Regions from separate parts of the Blautia sp. MCC270 genome, predicted to be linked through region 2. Evidence: riboswitches for the same ligand, from Rfam matches in the RefSeq annotation. Region 2 holds a riboswitch; each other region holds the start of a gene.

Region 1 (2,206 bases), on a different contig from region 2:
TGGCACGGCATATCGGCGTAAAATATGTAGTCCGTTCCACAACTGCCACAGGTGGCGCCTACAATTATGCTTCTTCTCTTGGAATTCCAAGTATTCTTATCGAAAGAGGCGGACACAGCTACTGGACCTGGGAGGAAGTAGAACAGGATAAAAGAGACGTCCGTCACCTTGTTTTTCATCTCCAGGGAAAGGCGTGTCATGGTCTGAAGCATTACCGTCAGATGCTTCTTGAAAATGTAGTCTATGAATATGCGCCGTATACAGGATGCTGGTATCCATCCAAGAAGCCTGGAGAGTACTTCTTTAAGGGAGAAGAATTAGGTGAACTGAGAGATTACTATGGAAATTTACTTTACACATCTATTGCAACTGAAAACGGAGTCGTACTTTATCAAACAGCCAGTCTGAACATTATTGAAGACGGACCAATGATCGCATATGCAGCGATCACGGAGACTCTGACCTGATAGTAAACAACCTTTTCAGAACGCTTCTGTCTGAAATCATATTGAAACAGTAAGAAAACCGGGTTTTACCATTTGCTATTCTATTTGTAAAAACAGCGAGGTAAAATCCGTGTTTTTTTTAGCAGATCAGATAAATCCAATTGTCATATCCCCCATGGGGGATATATACAATTCAAGCATCTTTAACAAAATTTATGAGTTTTCTAAAAATATAACATTTTTCCATAGACATAAACTATAGTTTTATCATATAATGTTGCAGTAATTTAACAGCATTTGCTGATTTTCACATCAGCCGTTGTAAGTTCTGAGAGGATTAATAGGGAAACCGGTGTAAATCCGGTACGATCCCGTCACTGTAAGGGGGAATCCTCAGACAAAGTACCACTGGTCGAGTACGTGAGAAATAGACCGGGAAGGTGTCTGAGGGTAAGGATCCTAAGTCAGGAGACCTGCTTGCAATTGTTTTAAAATGATTCTTACGGAAGATAGGAAGCATATTTATTTTGTGTGCCCGTATTTCGTCACGGGCTTTTTTCGTGCAAATTTTCTAAAATTCCATGCATGTTCTGCATATTAAGAATCCAATAGTTTCTTTTATCTAACTAAATTAAAACGGCAATGTTAAAATCGCATCAAATGAGGAAAGGAGTAAAACGTGACAAAGAAACAAGTAGGAAAAAGATTTCTCCAGATCATCATTGTATTATTTGGAATCAGCTTTTTCACATTTGGACTGACCTACCTGTCACCTGGTGATCCTGCGGAGATCATGCTGACAGAGTGTGGTAATCTTCCTACACCAGAGCTTCTGGAACAGACAAGACATGAGCTTGGCCTTGATCAGCCATTTCTCGTGCAGTATGGTTCCTGGCTGAAGGGTGTTGTTACAGGAGATATGGGACAGTCCTATTCTTTCAAAATGCCGGTAACAGATAAACTGGTATCCTGTTTCTGGCCGACGCTGAGGATGTCGTTGCTGGCACTTCTGATGATGGTCATTATTTCCATACCGCTTGGAATCCTGGCCGCTGTATATCAGAACAAATTCCCGGATTATTTTGTGAGAGGAATTACCTTTGTGGGAGTATCTGTTCCAAGCTTCTGGCTAGGCCTGATCCTTCTCAGCATCTTTGGTGTTCAGCTTCGCTGGATCAATGTTGCAGGAGGCAGTACGGATTTTAAATCCATGATCCTCCCGGCGCTGACTCTTGCACTTGCCATGTCTGCAAAATATACCAGACAGGTAAGAAGTGCAGTACTGGAGGAACTTCACCAGGATTATGTCACAGGTGCAAGAATGCGTGGAATCAAGGAAAGCGTTATCCTCTGGAAACACGTCCTTCCTAACGTAATGCTTCCTCTGGTAACATTGCTGGGACTTTCCCTTGGAAGTCTTCTGGGAGGTACTGCAGTTGTAGAGATCATTTACAACTGGCCTGGAATGGGAAATATGGCAGTAAAAGCAATTTCCTGTCGTGACTATCCTCTTGTACAGGGCTATGTACTCTGGATCGCAATCCTGTACATGTGCATCAACCTGCTTGTGGATCTGTCCTATACTTATCTCGATCCAAGACTTAAGGAGGATAGATAATTGAAAAAGGTATTACGAACATTCAAAGAAAATAAACAGTTCACTCTTTTCTTCATTCTGGGTCTCGTGGTGATCGGAATTGCGATCTTTGCGCCGCAGCTCTCACCATATGATCCACTGAATGCAGTTATGACCGAATCAC
Region 2 (2,206 bases):
GAGGCTCAGGCGAGGATCGAAAATATCGATGAGCTGATCTCCAAGACAGAATCCTTCCAGGAAGCCATGGAGGAGGCCGGACAGCCGGCAACACTTTCTGCATTTCTGGAGGAGATCGCACTGGTGGCAGATATCGATTCTGTTGATCCGGATCAGGATTATGTGTTGCTGATGACCCTTCACAGTGCCAAGGGACTGGAATTCCCCAATGTATTTATCGTGGGAATGGAGGACGGTGTTTTTCCGGGATATGCTTCCATCTGGTCCGGTGATCCGTCGGATATCGAGGAGGAGCGAAGGCTCTGTTATGTGGGAATCACCCGTGCCATGAAGGAACTGACTTTAACCTGTGCAAAACAGCGGATGATCCGTGGGGAGACTCAGTATAACCGTGTGTCACGTTTTGTAAGGGAGGTTCCACGGGAGCTGGTAGATCTTGGACATACCATTCAGGAGAAAAAGCCCAGAGTAGATGATATCGTATCTCCGAAAAGCGCCTATGCCCAGATGAAAATGAATTTCCAGGCAAAGAGCACCCTGCAGAAAAAAGATTTCACAGTGAAGAAGGCGGACAGCCTGGACTATGGTGAGGGAGACACGGTCCGTCATGTGAAATTCGGAGTCGGTATCGTAAAAAATATCGCAGACGGCGGCAGAGACTACGAAGTGACGGTAGACTTTGACAAAGTCGGCGTGAAAAAAATGTTCGCCGGTTTTGCCAAGCTGAAGAAGATCTGAGAGGGATCTCTCCGGGCAGACTATTTCTGCAAAAAACTGTAAAAATCCGGCCTCAAGGTTGTAATTGGAAAACCGGTATGTTAGAATCAGTATCAGCGTAATTGAATTGCTGTGAAGTGAACAGTATCACCGGCACATATGCTGCCGGATACTGTGAGGAGGGAATCGGGTAAAAAGCCTGAGCGGTTGCGGCCACTGTATACAGAAGAAGGGATTTCACATGCCATTGCAGAAACTCATGTGAGAAGGCGAAATCCCGATGTCAGAGAGATTCTGGAGAAAATTCTGATACATCATTCATGATTGGCTAAAAGATGAATGGTGTATCAGTTTTTATTTTGCGGAGTTTTTTCTGAGTCTGTAAGTCAGGAAACCTGCTTGACAGTATGTAAGTGGGAGCTTCCGTACAAAGTGTTCCGTGCAGATTTTATGAAGCCCCATCTTTTCGGTTACCCATAGGCAACAGGAGATAAAACAGGCGAAAAGAGAGGAAATGAAATGAAAAACAAGTATGTATCCACAAGAATCATGGCAATGGTAATGGCAGCGGCAATGACCGTATCAGCAGCTCCGGCTGTTTATGCCGCAGAGAGAGCAGACTCCGAGACCATCAAGGAAGACAACCAGCCGGCAGCAGAAGACAGTACAGAGTCTGCAGACATCGAAGATTCTTCCGCAGAGGCAACCAAGACAGAATATCCTCTGACCATCACAACCTATGATTACGATGGAAACGAAATCGAAACCACTTATGAAAAAGCACCGGAAAAAGTCCTTGCTGTATATCAGGGAAGCATTGAGACTATGCTCGCACTTGGTCTGGAAGACCACCTGGTAGCTACCGCAGGTCTTGATAATGAAGTTCCGGAAGATCTCAAAGAAGCATTCTCAAAAACAAATTATCTTGACGAATTTACCCCATCCCTTGAAACTGTAACAATGCTGGAGCCGGACATGATCTTATCCTGGAGCTCTCTTTTCTCTGATAAGAATCTGGGAAATGTAACAGACTGGATCGACAAAGGCTGCAACACCTACTACAACACCAATACTCGTCCGGACGGCGACAGAACACTGGAAAATGAATTCACAGATATCTTAAATATCGGAAAGATCTTCGATGTACAGGACAAAGCACAGGCTATCGTTGATGATGCAAAAGCAGTGATCGACAAAACTCTTACTGCAACTGCAGATGTAAAAGACAAACCAAGCGTAATGGTATTGGAGCCTCTTGGAGATGACATCACAAACTATGGCGTAAAGAGCCTTGGCGGAGATATGGTAACACAGTTAGGCGCAACTCTTGCAAACCCGGATGCTTCCACCGTTGGAAAAGAGGATATCATCGCAGCCAACCCTGACGTGATCTTTGTGGTTTACATGCCATATGCAGGAGATGATCCGGAAACTGTTAAGAACAGCCAGCTTGCAGTGATCCAGGATGATGAGTCCCTGAAGAGCCTTG
Region 3 (2,206 bases), on a different contig from region 2:
AAAGAGGTGTATTTTTATGTATCTTTCTGATATGCATACCCACTCCATCGCCAGTGGTCACGGCACGGAATGTACCATCACAAACATGGCACGCGCAGCTGCCGAGAAAGGTCTCCGGCTTCTCGGGATCACTGATCACGGTCCCGGCACTCTGGCAGCCGGAACTTCCTCCTATTTCCGCAGCCTTACCTATTCTCCCAAAAAACATTTCGGTGTAGAATTACTCTACGGAATTGAACTGAATATCCTTGACCGCAGCGGAACGGTAGATTTAGATCAGGAATTATTATGTAAACTTGATTACGCCATTGCCAGCATGCATGCCTGGAATTACCGCTGCGGTACCAGAGCCGAAAACACAGAAGCTTTTATCAATGTAATGAAAAACCCCTGTGTAAAGATCCTCGGACATAGTGATAACACTCATTACCCGGTTAATTATGATGCGCTTGCAAGGGCTGCCAGGGAAACCGGCACGATCTTTGAGATCAACGAAGCTTCTCTTGCACCTTATGGCTATCGTGGCGACACAAGAGAAAACTGTTTCGAGATCCTTCGATGCTGCCGCAAATATGATCTGCCGCTGCTTCTTTCCAGTGACAGCCATGGCCCGGAGCATATCGGAGATTTTACCTGTGCTGCTGAGTTTGTTCATCAGGCCATGTTTCCGGAACAGCTGATCCTCAACAACCAGATTCCCAGACTCAAGGTTTTTCTCCAAACCAGAGAATGATCTTCTGTATCTTTTCCGACAGATAACAGATATTGTCCACTCCAAACAAAACAGGCCAGTTCAAACACAGGAATATACATTTTCCTGTATCTGAACTGGCCTGTTTTTTATTTTTCCCGCTGCTTCCGTACAATTTCCGCAAGCTCGCTATATTTACCTGTAACATATCCGAAATTTTCTCTTCTGTGAGGAAGCTTGCATTCGGTGCAGTCTTTAATCCCGCTTTCCGTAAAGCGGAAATTACCACCACATTTATCTCCCAGTGCATATAAAGGACAATAGCAGAACAGACAATTGAAGTTCTCCGGATCTGCTCCTTTATGGCACGGAAAATACTCACAGTTTTTGTGGCTGAAGTAAGAGTATTCTTTGCCTTCCCAGTATGGTTTCTCCATGGCTCTTTTCTCCTCTCCTGACATAACCACACATAACTTTTTCCTATAAAAAAGAGGTAGCGATGCCACCCCGGGGTAGAAATATAATCCGTTCATGAGTGCGCGGAGGGAACGAATGTATCCGGAGTAGTATCGCCTGCCATTTAATCATGTATAATTCATATGAACAGGCGCATTCCATAAAAAAATGCCTACTCTCGTAAAAAAGTAGACAACGTCCCAGGGGTGCGGAGTCCCTGAAATGGTTGTTACACTTTACACGGAAGTTTAACCTCGCCATAACAAGCAGGTTTCCTGGCTCCGGGATCATGGCTCCTCTCTCCTTCTCATACATACGTACAATGGACTATGAAATTCGCTCCTCCGTTACAGTGACCGGATCGCTCAGGTTTCACACCTGATTCCCTTTTCTGTGGACTTCTGATAATCAATATATAACTGTCAGCTATCCTCAGCACTTGCTATGTTCAATATGGAATTATACTGACATTATAATAACATCCTGTTAATTATATGTCAATACTGTTTTCAATATTTATACATTTTTGAGCATATTTTGTTGCTGTTCACTCCGTTCCATGGGTTTTTCAGTATTTTTTCCGACGTTAAAAACAGCCCGACAAACTGCTGTCGGGCTGCTGTATTTTTATTTTCTGTTGTACGTTTTTATTATACAAGACGTCTTACAGATACAATTGTTCTGTATGTAGCATCATTGCTGATCTTGATCCCGTCCTGAGAGTTCGATGCATGAACGATCTGGCCATTACCCATGTAAATAGCCACGTGTCCGCCATAGCAGATCAGATCTCCCGGCTGTGCATCTGCGTAGGATACTTCTGTACCTGCATTCTGCTGCTCATAGGAGGTTCTCGGAAGGCTGACTCCGAAGTTCGCATAGACACTCTGTACAAATCCGGAGCAGTCTGCACCATTGGTAAGGCTTGTTCCACCCCATACGTAAGGATTTCCCACAAACTGTGTAGCATAATTCACAACAGAAGATCCGGAACCGCTACTGTAAGAAGAACTGTCACTGTCTGAAGATGTATCCTCTGCATTAGATGTGTCCTCTGCA
Region 4 (2,206 bases), on a different contig from region 2:
CAGCAATCTGCCCGGAAAACAGTCTTCCTGATCTTTCCGGGCAGTTACATTGATTTCTTATAGGTATCTGAACTCACTCAGATATTTTTATATTTATTATTCTGCGGACTCCTCAGCAGAATCAGCCTCTGTATCTGCTGCTGCATCAGAATCTGCGGACTCCTCAGTGCTTCCCAGAGAATCGATGGCTGCCTTTGTATGCTCTACATAAAGCTTCTCAACTGCTTCGATTCTTCCAAGACCCTCGATCTGGCAGTCAACCTTATCGAAGTTTCCGGATGCTACAAACTGGCTCTTCCAGGAATCCTCCTCATCACCGGCCATATCGTTATTTGCATGGTCTCCGGCAACAACCATCAGCGGACGAAGAACAACGTTCTTGTATCCTGCTTCTTTTACCTTCTCGATAACCTTGTCGCAGGCTGTATCTTCCGGCTTACCCTCTACAGTACCGATGAATGCGTTCTTCAATCCAAGGTTTTCCATCTGTGTCTGCATCTGATCGTATGTAACGTTAGCTGTATGAGATGTTCCATGTCCCATGAATACGAATGCTGTGCCAGCCTCAGCTGCTGCATCCATGCTGTCAAATCCGGCCTCTTTGCAAGCCGTATCTGTGATTGCCTGAGCAACGGCTTTCTTGTCATCATTGATCACAGTTGCATCGTCTCCAACCTCACCGAGCATTGGCTCTGCGATAGCTACAGACTCGAATTTATCTTTATAGCCATTGATCGCTTCTGTCATCTCATCGTACTCAGCACCATGCATCAGATGAGTAGGCTGTACAACCAGATTCTTAACACCATTCTCTACTGCACGGTCAAGAGCCTGCTGCATGTTATCGATCACTTCATCATCTCTTGCCTCTACATGGTTGATGATGATCTGTGCTGTAAATGCTCTTCTTACAGACCAGTCCGGATAAGCTTCTGCAAGAGCATCCTCGATTCCCTTGACATCCTCTGCACGGCTGTCATTGAAGGAAGTACCAAAGCTTACAACAAGAAGTTCATTCTCGCCGATCTCATCCTGGTTACGCGGATCGTCCTTGGAAGCATCTCCTGTGTCACGTCCGAAATAATCCGGATCTGCATTCTCACCCTCTACCAGTTCTTTCTGAGCATCTGTCAGAGCATCCCATGCTTCTTTGGCTGCCTTGCAGTCCTCATCTGTTGTGTCGTTTCTTTCCTGTACATAGATCTTGTCGATCAGAGCTGCTACATTATCTGCTGCTTCCTGATCTGCATCAGAAGCCTCTGTGGTATCAGCTGCCTCAGCGTTCTCTTCTGTAGCAGAATCCTCTGCTGCCATTGCTGTTGTAGCCGCACCCATAGAGCATGTCATGGAAACTGCGAGCATCAGAGCTAACATTGTTTTTCTTTTCATTTCTCATTGTCCTCTTTTCATGTATTTCCAGAATACTGATATGTACAAAAAAGCAGCAGCTCTCTGCGGCCGCCTGCTCACACATGATTCTCTGCGCAATACAAATACATAAAAAGAAGTTCTGTATTGTTATGGAGAATACCGATTCGTAAACCGCGAATCCCTGAATCTCACAATAAGGCAGTTCTCCTGACTTGGTTCCACGCTGCTTTCCCTTCCCGGTCTCCCAGTGGTTGTAAAAGCAGCTCCCCTTTCACAGTGACGGTATCGTTCCGGATTCTCACCGGATTCTCTTTTGCACATCCGACTGGATGCAACCTTATCATTATAACATTTGCACATATTTTCTTTTACCTGGTTATCTAACTTTTACCACAAACTCACAAATTTGTCAAGATTGATGTCAGACGATTCACGGTTTTCTGTGATCTTCGCTCACAAAAAACACCTCACGAAATATTACCAGTGAACAGTAACCGGTTTTCTCCCTGTATCTGTCAGTTATTATCAGAATACTTTCTCCAATATTCATGCATATCCTGCATAAAAAACAGCCCCTTTCTGTCATCACCCTGATATCAGAAAAGGACTGTCTTACATCAGATATTCGCAATCCGCTTTGCTACTTGCTCATAACAGATAAACTGCTCTGCAGTTTATCTGTTAAAATACTCCTGCTCCAGGTATCTGGCTACGTAGATTCCGCTGGCAGATGCATGGGACAGAGAATGGGTCACGCCGCTGCAGTCTCCGATAACAAAGAGACCCTTGTGGCAGGTTTCCAGATTTTCGTCGATCTCGACCTCCATGTTGTAGA

What was found. Region 2 has a riboswitch for cobalamin ahead of GPK58_RS09315 (ABC transporter substrate-binding protein). Riboswitches for the same ligand answer to the same signal wherever they lie in the genome.
Region 1: linked by a shared signal. The riboswitch ahead of nikB (nickel ABC transporter permease) and the one ahead of GPK58_RS09315 (ABC transporter substrate-binding protein) in region 2 are both predicted to bind cobalamin.
Region 3: linked by a shared signal. The riboswitch ahead of GPK58_RS01065 (cysteine-rich small domain-containing protein) and the one ahead of GPK58_RS09315 (ABC transporter substrate-binding protein) in region 2 are both predicted to bind cobalamin.
Region 4: linked by a shared signal. The riboswitch ahead of GPK58_RS01000 (sirohydrochlorin cobaltochelatase) and the one ahead of GPK58_RS09315 (ABC transporter substrate-binding protein) in region 2 are both predicted to bind cobalamin.

The regions. Positions count from the first base shown of each region.
Region 1 covers NZ_WQQD01000049.1:11,360-13,565, forward strand. Annotated here, with positions in the region: gene GPK58_RS11330 (M14 family metallopeptidase) at 1-467, shown strand, start outside; cobalamin riboswitch at 753-941, shown strand; gene nikB (nickel ABC transporter permease) at 1,126-2,064, shown strand; gene nikC (nickel transporter permease) at 2,065-2,206, shown strand, end outside.
Region 2 covers NZ_WQQD01000029.1:24,594-26,799, reverse strand. Annotated here, with positions in the region: gene pcrA (DNA helicase PcrA) at 1-738, shown strand, start outside; cobalamin riboswitch at 840-1,130, shown strand; gene GPK58_RS09315 (ABC transporter substrate-binding protein) at 1,237-2,206, shown strand, end outside.
Region 3 covers NZ_WQQD01000003.1:80,449-82,654, reverse strand. Annotated here, with positions in the region: gene GPK58_RS01070 (phosphatase) at 17-733, shown strand; gene GPK58_RS01065 (cysteine-rich small domain-containing protein) at 841-1,128, opposite strand; cobalamin riboswitch at 1,396-1,565, opposite strand; gene GPK58_RS01060 (C40 family peptidase) at 1,798-2,206, opposite strand, start outside.
Region 4 covers NZ_WQQD01000003.1:64,311-66,516, reverse strand. Annotated here, with positions in the region: gene GPK58_RS01000 (sirohydrochlorin cobaltochelatase) at 97-1,389, opposite strand; cobalamin riboswitch at 1,552-1,726, opposite strand; gene GPK58_RS00995 (NAD(P)/FAD-dependent oxidoreductase) at 2,046-2,206, opposite strand, start outside.